DNA from 2 places in the Pseudomonas sp. AC255 genome. Region 2 is predicted to be linked to the other one. Evidence: predicted binding sites of a transcription regulator. Region 2 holds the regulator's gene; the other holds the start of a gene.

Region 1 (5,500 bases), 760 kb from region 2:
CAGGGTGCCGAGCTGCACTTCCATCAGCTCTCGCAGGCTGTTCAATTCAAAACGCATCGAATCCAGTGCTCGCGGATCGACACCCGCCGAGGCCTGCGCAGGCGCTGCAGCCGGACGCGCCGGGGCAGCGTAGGTTGGCTCGCTCAGCGGCTCGGCAGCGGTCAGCGGCAGGCCTGCGGTCAACGGCAGCCCGGCGAACAACTGCTGATTGGTGTTGCCGTCGGCTTCGCCACGCAGGCTCAGCTCGGCCTGGGCGGTGACGATGCGCGACTGGGTCTTGCGCAGCTCGTCTTCGAGTTCCATGTTCGGAACCCGTGGCGCCAGCGCCGACAATTTGTAATCCAGAGCCGCCGTCAACTCGACGCCGCCGGCAATGCGGCGGTTGCCGATGATGGCGGCATCAGCGCCCAGCTCATCGCGAACCAGCTTCATGGCCTGACGCATATCGGCGGCGAAAAAACGCTTAACTTGCATAAACCACTACCTCAGCCGTTGGGCCCTACTGTCGCAACGATGGTCACTTGCTTGTTGTCCGGTACTTCCTGGTAGGCCAGTACATGCAGCCCTGGCACTGCGAGGCGGCCGAAACGCGAGAGCATCGCGCGAATCGGGCCTGCTACCAGCAGGATCACCGGTTGGCCTTGCATTTCCTGACGCTGGGCCGCTTCGATCAACGAACGTTGCAGCTTCTCGGCCATGCTCGGCTCCAGCAGAACGCCCTCTTCCGAGCCTTGTCCTGCCTTCTGCAGACTATTGAGCAATATCTGTTCCAACCTTGGTTCCAATGTGATTACAGGCAGCTCGGACTCAGTGCCTACAATGCTTTGGACGATTGCACGGGATACGCCGACCCGCACAGCGGCGACCAGCGCGGCGGTATCTTGACTCTTCGCGGCGTTGTTCGCGATCGCTTCGGCGATGCTGCGGATGTCGCGCACCGGCACGTGCTCGGCGAGCAGCGCTTGCAGGACCTTGAGCAACTGCGACAGCGAAACCACGCCCGGCACCAGCTCTTCCGCCAGTTTCGGCGAGCTCTTGGCCAGCAATTGCATGAGTTGCTGCACTTCCTCGTGGCCAATCAGCTCACTGGAGTGCTTGTACAGAATCTGGTTCAAGTGCGTGGCGACCACGGTGCTGGCGTCGACCACGGTGTAGCCGAGTGATTGCGCCTGGGCGCGCTGGCTGATTTCGATCCACACCGCCTCCAGGCCGAAAGCCGGATCTTTGGCGTTGATCCCGTTGAGCGAGCCATACACCTGGCCGGGGTTGATCGCCAGTTCGCGGTCCGGGTAGATCTCGGCCTCAGCGAGAATCACGCCCATCAGCGTCAAGCGATACGCGCTCGGCGCCAGATCAAGGTTGTCGCGGATGTGCACGGTCGGCATCAGGAAGCCCAGATCCTGCGAGAGCTTCTTGCGCACACCCTTGATCCGCGCGAGCAATTGCCCACCCTGATTGCGGTCTACCAGCGGAATCAGGCGATAGCCAACTTCCAGGCCGATCATGTCGATCGGCGTGACGTCGTCCCAGCCCAGCTCTTTGGTTTCCATGGCGCGGGCCGGCGACGGCAGCAGTTCCTGCTGACGCTTGACCTCTTCCAGCGCCACGACCTTGGCAACGTTCTGCTTTTTCCAGAACAGGTACGCGCCGCCCGCAGCCAGCGCGGCCATGCTCAGGAAGGAGAAGTGCGGCATGCCCGGCACCAGACCCATCACCGCCATCAAACCAGCGGCCACGGCCAGCGCTTTCGGCGAGGCGAACATCTGGCGGTTGATCTGCTTGCCCATGTCTTCCGAGCCGGAAGCACGGGTCACCATGATCGCCGCTGCTGTAGATAACAACAGTGATGGCAATTGCGCCACTAAACCGTCACCGATGGTCAGCAAGGCGTAAACCTTGCCCGCATCGCCGAAGCTCATGCCGTGCTGGAAGATACCCACGGCCATGCCGCCGATGAGGTTGATGAACAGAATCAGCAGGCCGGCGATGGCGTCACCACGGACGAACTTGCTGGCACCGTCCATCGAACCGTAGAACTCCGCCTCCTGGGCGACTTCCTGACGGCGCGACTTGGCCTGGTTCTGGTCGATCAGGCCGGCGTTGAGGTCGGCGTCGATCGCCATTTGTTTGCCGGGCATCGCATCGAGGGTGAAGCGCGCGCTCACCTCGGAAATCCGCCCGGCACCCTTGGTCACCACGACGAAGTTGATGATCATGAGGATCGCGAAGACCACGATACCGACCACGTAGTTACCGCCGATCACCACCTCACCGAACGCCTGAATCACCTTACCGGCAGCGGCGTGGCCGTCCTGACCGTGGAGCATGACCACTCGCGTCGAGGCCACGTTCAACGCCAGTCGCAGCAGCGTCGCCACCAGCAGAATCGTCGGGAACACGGCGAAATCCAGCGGCCGCAGCGCATACACGCAGACCAGCAGGACGACGATGGACAGGGCAATGTTGAAGGTAAAGAAGACGTCGAGCAGGAACGGCGGTACGGGCAACATCATCATCGCCAGCATGACCAGCAGCAACAACGGCACGCCCAGATTGCCTCGACTGAGGTCGGCAACGTTGGTGCGTGCTGTATTGAATAACTGAGTGCGATCCACCGGTTTTCCCCGTTCCTTTAAAGCAAACTTTTGACGCCCCGAACGGGCGCAGGGCGGCTATTGCAAGAAGCTTTCCAACTTTTGCCGGGGAATGAAATAGAGAGGGTTTACTTGGGATTTATCGGCTGATTGGGCTGGCCCCTTCGCGAGCAGGCTCGCTCCCACCGCTTGAAATGCATTCCCAATCGGACATTTGGAATACGGCCCCTGTGGGAGCGAGACTGCTCGCGAAGAGGCCATCATATCCGGCACAAGTTTTTGGGTTTAAACGAAGCTGTTTAAAAGACACCTGCAGACACGGTCTCAAGGCTACAAATCCTTGCGCCATTGCCTACAGGCAAGCCAGAATCCGCCGGCTTGTGCGCTTTGGGGTCGAGTTCTATCGTGGTCCGGTCGCTGACGAATCAGCGATCGGGTTTAGCGACTCGAACTCAAGTCAAAGGTGCATCAGCGTTCCAGGCTTCGTTGCGGATCTGTATGTTCGCGATTTCGTCATGGTGGCTGTATGCGGGAGACCTTCGGGTCTGCCGGGTGCCTTTGACCGGTTCGCTAACCCGCGTACAGCCGCCACCCTCCCTGTTTAGCGACAGGTTGTAGCGGCTCCACTTCAAAGGAGCTTCACCATGATCAAACCAACACCCAACCCGCCCGAATCCGACCCCACCTCCCCCTACGAATCCCTCGATTCAAAAAAACTCCACCAAGCCGCCGACCGCGCCCTCGACCACTACCTCTGCCCACCCGGCTCGACCCCACCGCCCTTCAGTCCCCGCGCCATGTACGCCGTCACCGCCGACACGAAAAACGAAGACCTGCTGGCCAACGCCTGCGAAACCCTCGCCTCGGCCAAAACCATCGCCCAGGAATTCGCCGGACTGGTGAAACCATCCCAGCGCCGAACGCTGATGGGGATTGCGCAGTTGATCATGCTCGGGGAATTGGCAGTGAATCGGGTGCTGGATAATCTGGAGTTGCCGCAGTAACACCCTCCCGATGATCCCTGTGGGAGCGAGCCTGCTCGCGAAGGCTGTCCCACAGGCGCTATCTCCCTCCAAAAAGCTGCCGCTCCGAATTAACCGAAACGGTGGCTTCTTCTTTCAAGCAATGACCACCTATCGAAAAACCGCCAATACCTGTCAGGTTTGACAGGTGCGTGACCTGCGATAAAGCGCTTTGATGACCCTGCCTTTTCCCACTGCGCAGGAGCGCTACTCATGCCCAACTCACCCCCTTCAGACTACTCCGTCCTCGCCCTGAGCCCACCAATCGTCAACGGTCGGTCCAACCCCGCGCTTTTCTGCACCATCAGGCGCGGCAACAATAATCCAGGCACTTGCACACCACTGCAAACGCTCTACAACTACAAGAGGGCATCAATATGAATATTATTGGATCACGCTCGCTCAACAACAATATGACTTTCGGAGACGGTCAGCCAATACTGACGGCCCTGGATGACACCTACGAACCTCTCTTGGTCGAGTGGAAATACCCAAGCAGTGAAATATGGGTAACAGCGAGTAGCTGGAGAGATTTCCGCCCTCGTGAGCCGTTGTATGTACGTCACGGCGAACAGCAACTCACACTCAACCCCATTAATATAACTGGCGGCACAGGAGCGTTCGTTGCCTTACGCAATGACGGAGAGCTGGTGGGCTGGGGCATCCCTGAGGTAGGCGGCAGTATTCCGCCAGAAATTATTGGTTTAAAAGATAATTATAAAGTTTACAGTTCGTCCCACGCCTTTGCCGCTCTTTCTCCAACTGGCAAGGTCGTTGCCTGGGGCAAGGAAGCCTTCGGTGGAAACATGGGCAATGTCGATCCATCGGGGTTTCGGCAACTCGTCGGCAATTGGCCAGGTTTCGCCGGCTTGAAATCTTCCGGCAGCGTTGTCGCGTGGGGCGATGAAGTGGGAGTGGTTCCCCCTGAAATTGCTGGGCTGACCGATATTGTGAGAATTTTCTCATCTGGATATGCATACGCCGCGCAACGGGCTGGCGGAAAAATCTTAACCTGGGGCGACTCCGCCCGAGGGGGAGATATCCCCCCTGAACTGGGCGAATTAACTGACATCCAGTCATTGACGGGCAACCTCGGAGCGTTCGCCGGCCTTCGCACTAATGGCCAAATCATTGCTTGGGGAGCGGCTCACTTCGGAGGAGCGTTGCCTGCCGATATTGCTGCGATGACCGACATTGTCGAGTTAACCACCTCAAATTATTATTCGTTCACCGCAAGACGCAAGACGGGTCAACTTGTAGCTTGGGGGAATAGTGGGTGGGGTGGAAAGCTGGGATTAGTTGGCAATCTAACTGATATTGAGGAAGTCACCCCATATCGGTATGGATATGTTGCGCGCCGCGCTGGCGGCAGCGTTGTAACTTGGGGGTCCGTCGAACTGCCCGCTGAAATCGGGAAACTGAACGATATCGTGCAGGTTTGCGCTAGTAGCCAAGCTTTTGCGGCGATACGTAAAGACGGCACAGTCGTAGCCTGGGGACGTCCAGAAGTGGGCGGTGACTTGACAGAAGTTGCTGATAAACTTAAACAGGTCATAGCAATTTATGGCAATGATGGTGCTTTTGCGGCACTTACAGCGGATGGTGGAGTAGTCACATGGGGACGGCCAAGGGATGGAGGTGACAGCAGTGCGGTGCAAGATCGTTTACATAAAGAGGTGACGTACCTGGCGGCATCAACATCAAGTGCGTCGACAATGGGCGCCGGCATGACCAAGACAAACAATAAGCCCTGACAAGTTCACGTTCTGAGTTGCGGCGCCTCGAAAGATGCGCCGCATTTTTTCGCCGATCGTGCCACTTATCATCTACTCAGTTGGAAATCCCTTCCGATGTACGCCGTCGCTGACGACACCAAACCAAGAC
Region 2 (5,500 bases):
TGATACAGATTCAGACTGGTGGTGTTGATCTTCAGGTCGGCCAGATCGGCGATCGGACCGAGCAGGGCGGTTTCGTCGTGAATCGCCTCGGCCAGTGAGCGATTGGCGTTGCTCAGCGGGTGACGACGACGGGTCTCGGAAAAACGCTTGAGCAGGGTTTCTTCATCGGCGTCCAGGTACAGCACATCGCACTTGATATGCTTGGCACGCACGTCTTCGAGCAACTCAGGGAAACGTGACAGATGGCTGGGCAGGTTGCGCGCATCGATCGACACGGCGACCAGCGGCTGCGCCAGTTCCGTGTGAATCAGCGCCCGCTCGGCCAGTTCCGGCAGCAAACCGGCCGGCAGATTGTCGATGCAGTAGTAGCCGTTGTCCTCAAGGACATTCAGGGCGGTACTTTTACCCGAGCCCGAACGGCCACTGACAATGATCAAACGCATGATTAGTGCCCGTTCTGCTCGTCCAGTACGACCTGGTACAAGGCTTCATTGCTCGGAGCGCTGCGTAGCTTGTCGCGCACTTCCTTGCGGTCGAGCATGCTGGCGATCTGGCGCAACAACTCCAGATGCGCGTCGGTTGCGGCTTCCGGGACCAGCAATACGAACAACAGGTCCACCGGAGCGCCGTCGATGGCGTCGAAATCGATCGGGGCTTCGAGGTGCAGCAGGGCGCTCACTGGCCCCGCGCAGCCCTTGAGGCGGCAGTGGGGAATGGCGATGCCGTTGCCAAAACCGGTGGAGCCGAGTTTTTCACGGGCGATCAGCGCCTCGAAGACATCCTGCATCGCCAGATCCGGCACTTCGCGGTGGATCAGGTTGGCAATCTGTTCGAGGGCTTTTTCTTGCTGCCGCCCGGCGCGTTCACTTGGGAACGGCCGGGGGTCAGGATGGTTTCAAGTCGGATCATGGATAGGGGTGTTAACGACCGGTCGCGCCCTGGAGGAGGCTCTGGGTCTTTTCCTTATGCTTTTTGAGTTGGCGATCCAGCTTGTCGGTAAGTGAGTCGATCGCAGCGTACATGTCGGTATCTTCTGCGTTTGCGACCACTTCACTGCCGGGAATATGCAAGGTGGCTTCGATCTTCTGTTTCAGCTTTTCGACGCACATCGTGACCTGCACGTTGGTGATCTTGTCGAAATGTCGCTCCAGTCGCTGGAGTTTTTCCTCGATGTAGGAACGCAGAGGTTGGGTCACTTCCAGTTGGTGTCCACTGATGTTGACTTGCATACAGCTTCTCCTTCGTTGCCAGTGCATAAAGCGGCAGGCCGAAAAGCCTGCCACTGGAACGCTGTAACGTGGCTTACATCAACCGCTTGCGTTCGCTCGAAGGCGCGATTCCGAGGGATTCGCGGTACTTGGCGACGGTGCGGCGAGCCACCTGAATGCCTTGTGCCTCCAGTAAACCAGCGATCTTGCTGTCACTCAACGGCTTTTTCTGATTTTCCGCAGCGACCAGTTTCTTGATGATCGCGCGGATCGCCGTGGACGAGCATTCGCCGCCTTCGGAGGTGCTGACGTGGCTGGAGAAAAAGTATTTCAGCTCATAAATACCGCGCGGGGTATGCATGAATTTTTGTGTGGTCACCCGGGAAATCGTCGATTCGTGCATGCCGACCGCTTCGGCGATGTCATGCAATACCAACGGCTTCATTGCTTCGTCGCCGTACTCGAGGAAGCCGCGCTGATGTTCGACGATCTGCGTGGCCACTTTCATCAGGGTTTCGTTGCGGCTCTGCAGGCTCTTGATGAACCAGCGGGCCTCCTGCAACTGGTTGCGCATGAAAGTGTTGTCGGCGCTGGTGTCGGCACGCTTCACAAAACCGGCGTACTGGGCGTTGACGCGCAGGCGAGGCACCGATTCCTGGTTCAGCTCGACCAGCCAGCGCTCGTTGTCCTTGCGCACGATCACGTCGGGAATGACGTATTCGGCTTCGGTCGACTCGATCTGTGAACCGGGACGCGGATTGAGGCTTTGCACCAGTTCGATGACCTGGCGCAGCTCGTCTTCCTTGAGCTTCATGCGCCGCATCAACTGGCTGTAATCGCGGCTGCCGAGCAGGTCGATGTAATCGGCGACCAGACGCTTGGCCTCGGTCAGCCACGGCGTCTTCGCGGGCAGCTGGCGCAGTTGCAGCAGCAGGCATTCGCTGAGGTTGCGGGCGCCGATACCGGCGGGCTCGAATTGCTGGATGCGATGCAGGACGGCTTCGATTTCGTCGAGCTCGATGTCTAGTTCCGGGTCGAACGCTTCAAGAATCTCTTCGAGTGTTTCGTCCAGATAGCCCTGATTGTTGATGCAGTCGATCAGAGTCACGGCGATCAGGCGATCGGTGTCGGACATCGGTGCCAGGTTCAGTTGCCAGAGCAGATGGCTTTGCAGGCTCTCTCCGGCGGACGTGCGGGTGGTGAAATCCCACTCATCGTCATCGCTGCTCGGCAGGCTGCTGGCGCTGGTCTGGTAGACGTCTTCCCAGGCGGTATCCACTGGCAGTTCGTTGGGGATGCGCTCGTTCCAATCGCCATCCTCGAGGTTATCCACCGTCGGGGCGGTTTCCTGGTAGGAGGGTTCCTGGATCTCGGCGGGCTTCTGTTCGGCGTTGTCGGCCAGCGGATCGGCGTTGTCGAAGTCGTCGCCTTCTTCCTGGCGCTCGAGCATCGGATTGGATTCCAGAGCCTCCTGGATCTCCTGTTGCAGGTCCAGGGTCGACAATTGGAGCAGGCGGATGGCCTGTTGCAGCTGCGGTGTCATCGTCAGCTGCTGGCCCATTCTCAAGACTAGCGATGGTTTCATGGCAGGGGCTTAACACCTTATTCGCCGGCGCTTTGCGCCATCCACTACAGGGCGCCGAAGCGCCAAACTTAAGCAAATTATATGCCTGAAACTGAAGTGTTTGCCTAGAGCGCTGTAACAATTAAAGCGGATAAATGCGCCTTGAATCGATACAGCGCTGTCGCGCTTACAGGCGGAACTCGTGACCCAGATAAACTTCCTTGACCAGATCGTTGGCCAGGATGGTCTCGGCATCGCCTTCAGCGATCAGTTGACCGTCGTTGACGATGTAAGCGGTTTCGCAGATATCCAGCGTCTCACGCACGTTGTGGTCGGTGATCAGCACGCCGATGCCCTTGGCCTTGAGGTGATGGATGATCTGCTTGATGTCGCCGACCGAGATCGGGTCGACACCGGCGAACGGTTCGTCGAGCAGGATGAACTTGGGTGCAGTGGCCAGGGCGCGAGCGATTTCCACCCGGCGACGCTCACCGCCGGACAGGCTCATGCCGAGGTTGTCGCGGATGTGGCTGATGTGGAATTCCTGCAGCAGGCTTTCCAGCTCCTTGCGACGACCGGCCTTGTCCAGCTCCGGGCGGGTCTCGAGGATCGCCATGATGTTGTCGGCGACCGACAGTTTACGGAAGATCGACGCTTCTTGCGGCAGATAGCCGATACCGGCCTTGGCGCGGCCGTGCATCGGCTGGTGGCTGACGTCCAGATCATCGATCAGCACACGGCCCTGATCTGCCTGCACCAGGCCAACGATCATGTAGAAGCACGTAGTCTTGCCGGCGCCGTTCGGACCGAGCAAGCCGACGATCTGCCCGCTGTCGATCGACAGGCTGACGTCACGCACGACCTGGCGGCTTTTATAGGCCTTGGCCAGGTGCTGAGCTTTCAGAGTTGCCATTACTGGGATTTCTCTTCGGTTTTCTTCTTCGGCTGGATCACCATGTCGATGCGCGGACGCGATTCGGTGACCTTGCTGCCCGTGGCGCGACCGGCGCTGGCCAGCTTCTTCACGGTGTCGTAGACGATTTTTTCGCCCTGGGTGACGTTGTTATCCTTGTCGATAACCTTGGCCTTGTCGATCAGCACCACCCGGTTCTGCTGGGCGTGGTATTGAATCGTCACGCCGTAGCCCTTGACCGGGTTGGCGTCGCCCTGGGTCTGCAACTGCTCGAAGTAAGCCAGGTTGCCTACCGAGGTCACCACGTCGATGTCGCCATTGGGCGCGCGCGTCATGGTCACGGTGTTGCCTTTAACGATCATCGAGCCTTGGGTAATGATCACGTCACCTTTATAGGTGGCGATGCCATTCTTGTCGTCCAGTTGGGCGTCGTCGGCCTGAATGCGGATAGGCTGCTGCTGATCGTTCGGCAGGGACCAGGCGCTCGCGCTTCCCAGTGCTGCGCCCAGACTGAGCAAAATAGGGAGGGTTTTAACGAGCCTCATACTGTCCTCTTACGTTCGATTGCAGGTGTATCCTGCTGTCCTTCAGGTACGCTTTCATTCCGACGCCAGTCGATACGCCGCCAGCGCCCTCGATTCTAACGGGTTGCGCGGTCTGCGCATATTCTTGCTGCGGGAACACGGTCATGCGGGTGCTGGTGATCAGGGTGCCGCGCTGTTTCTCATCGGTGCGCTGTACGCGTACCGAATCGATCAATTCAACTTCGGTGCCGCCCGAATTCACTTCGCCGCGCTCGCTGGTCACGTGCCACGGGAAGTCGGTGCCGCGGTACATGTTCAAATCAGGCTTGGTTACCAGAGTGACATCGGTGGCCTTGACGTGCTCGGCCTTGTCGGAGGTCATCTCGTACTGCACGTTGCCGTCGGGCAGGTATTGAATGGTGTGCGTGTTGGTCGCGTACCAGTCGATCGGATTCTCGGCGGCCGAGACCGGCGGCTTGTCGAGGAAGCGCTCAGGGCTGATGTTCCAGTAGCCCACCGCAGCGAAAATCGCCGCGATGCAGCCGAACAGCAGGAAATTGCGAAACTTTTTGCTAAACATGGTCAGGCTCACAGGTACGCGGCGTTGGCCGCTTCGAGGCGGCCCTGGGCGCGCAGGATCAATTCGCAGAATTCGCGGGCGGCACCTTCGCCGCCACGGGCGCGGGTAACGCCGTGGGCGTGTTCGCGGACGAAATCGGCAGCGTTGGCCACCGCCATGCCCAGCCCTACACGGCGGATCACCGGCAAGTCTGGCAGATCGTCACCGAGATAGGCGACTTCTTCATAGTTTAGGCCCAGTTGCGCGAGCAGACCGTCGAGTACCACCAGTTTGTCCTCGCGCCCCTGAAACAGATGCGGGATGCCGAGGTTTTTCGCGCGGCGCTCGACCACCGGGGTCTTGCGGCCACTGATGATCGCCGTCTGCACGCCGGCATTCATCAGCATCTTGATGCCCTGGCCGTCGAGGGTGTTGAAGGTCTTGAACTCGCTGCCGTCTTCGAGGAAGTACAGGCGCCCGTCGGTGAGCACACCGTCGACGTCGAACACTGCCAGTTTGATCGCTTTGCCGCGTTGCAGCAGATCGTTGCTCATTACATGACTCCTGCGCGCAGCAGATCGGAGAGGTTGAAGGCGCCGATCGGGCGATCCTCCTCGTCGACGACTACCAGGGCGTTGATTCGATGGTCTTCCATGATTTTCAGGGCTTCGGCGGCGAGCATGTCGGGCCGGGCGGTCTTGCCGTGTGCAGTCATCACCTGGTCGATGGTGG

Evidence for each region. The regulator sigma-54, encoded in region 2, starts transcription at its own class of promoters, with help from an activator protein. The targets are predictions, from matches to a motif close to ANTGGCATNNANNTTGCTNT.
Region 1: flhA (flagellar biosynthesis protein FlhA) is a predicted target of sigma-54. The motif match lies at 2,675-2,694, and genes of this name have one in related genera.

The regions. Positions count from the first base shown of each region.
Region 1 is NZ_OZ409841.1:3,557,097-3,562,596, forward strand. Features, by position in the region: gene flhF (flagellar biosynthesis protein FlhF) at 1-474, opposite strand, end outside; gene flhA (flagellar biosynthesis protein FlhA) at 486-2,615, opposite strand; gene ACZZ0K_RS16215 (DUF6124 family protein) at 3,239-3,598, shown strand; gene ACZZ0K_RS16220 (hypothetical protein) at 3,994-5,370, shown strand; gene ACZZ0K_RS16225 (hypothetical protein) at 5,405-5,500, shown strand, end outside.
Region 2 is NZ_OZ409841.1:4,312,908-4,318,407, reverse strand. Features, by position in the region: gene rapZ (RNase adapter RapZ) at 1-443, opposite strand, end outside; partial or broken gene ptsN (PTS IIA-like nitrogen regulatory protein PtsN) at 446-909, opposite strand; gene hpf (ribosome hibernation-promoting factor, HPF/YfiA family) at 921-1,229, opposite strand; gene ACZZ0K_RS19635 (RNA polymerase factor sigma-54) at 1,303-2,793, opposite strand; gene lptB (LPS export ABC transporter ATP-binding protein) at 2,960-3,685, opposite strand; gene lptA (lipopolysaccharide transport periplasmic protein LptA) at 3,685-4,230, opposite strand; gene lptC (LPS export ABC transporter periplasmic protein LptC) at 4,217-4,789, opposite strand; gene ACZZ0K_RS19615 (KdsC family phosphatase) at 4,798-5,322, opposite strand; gene ACZZ0K_RS19610 (KpsF/GutQ family sugar-phosphate isomerase) at 5,322-5,500, opposite strand, start outside.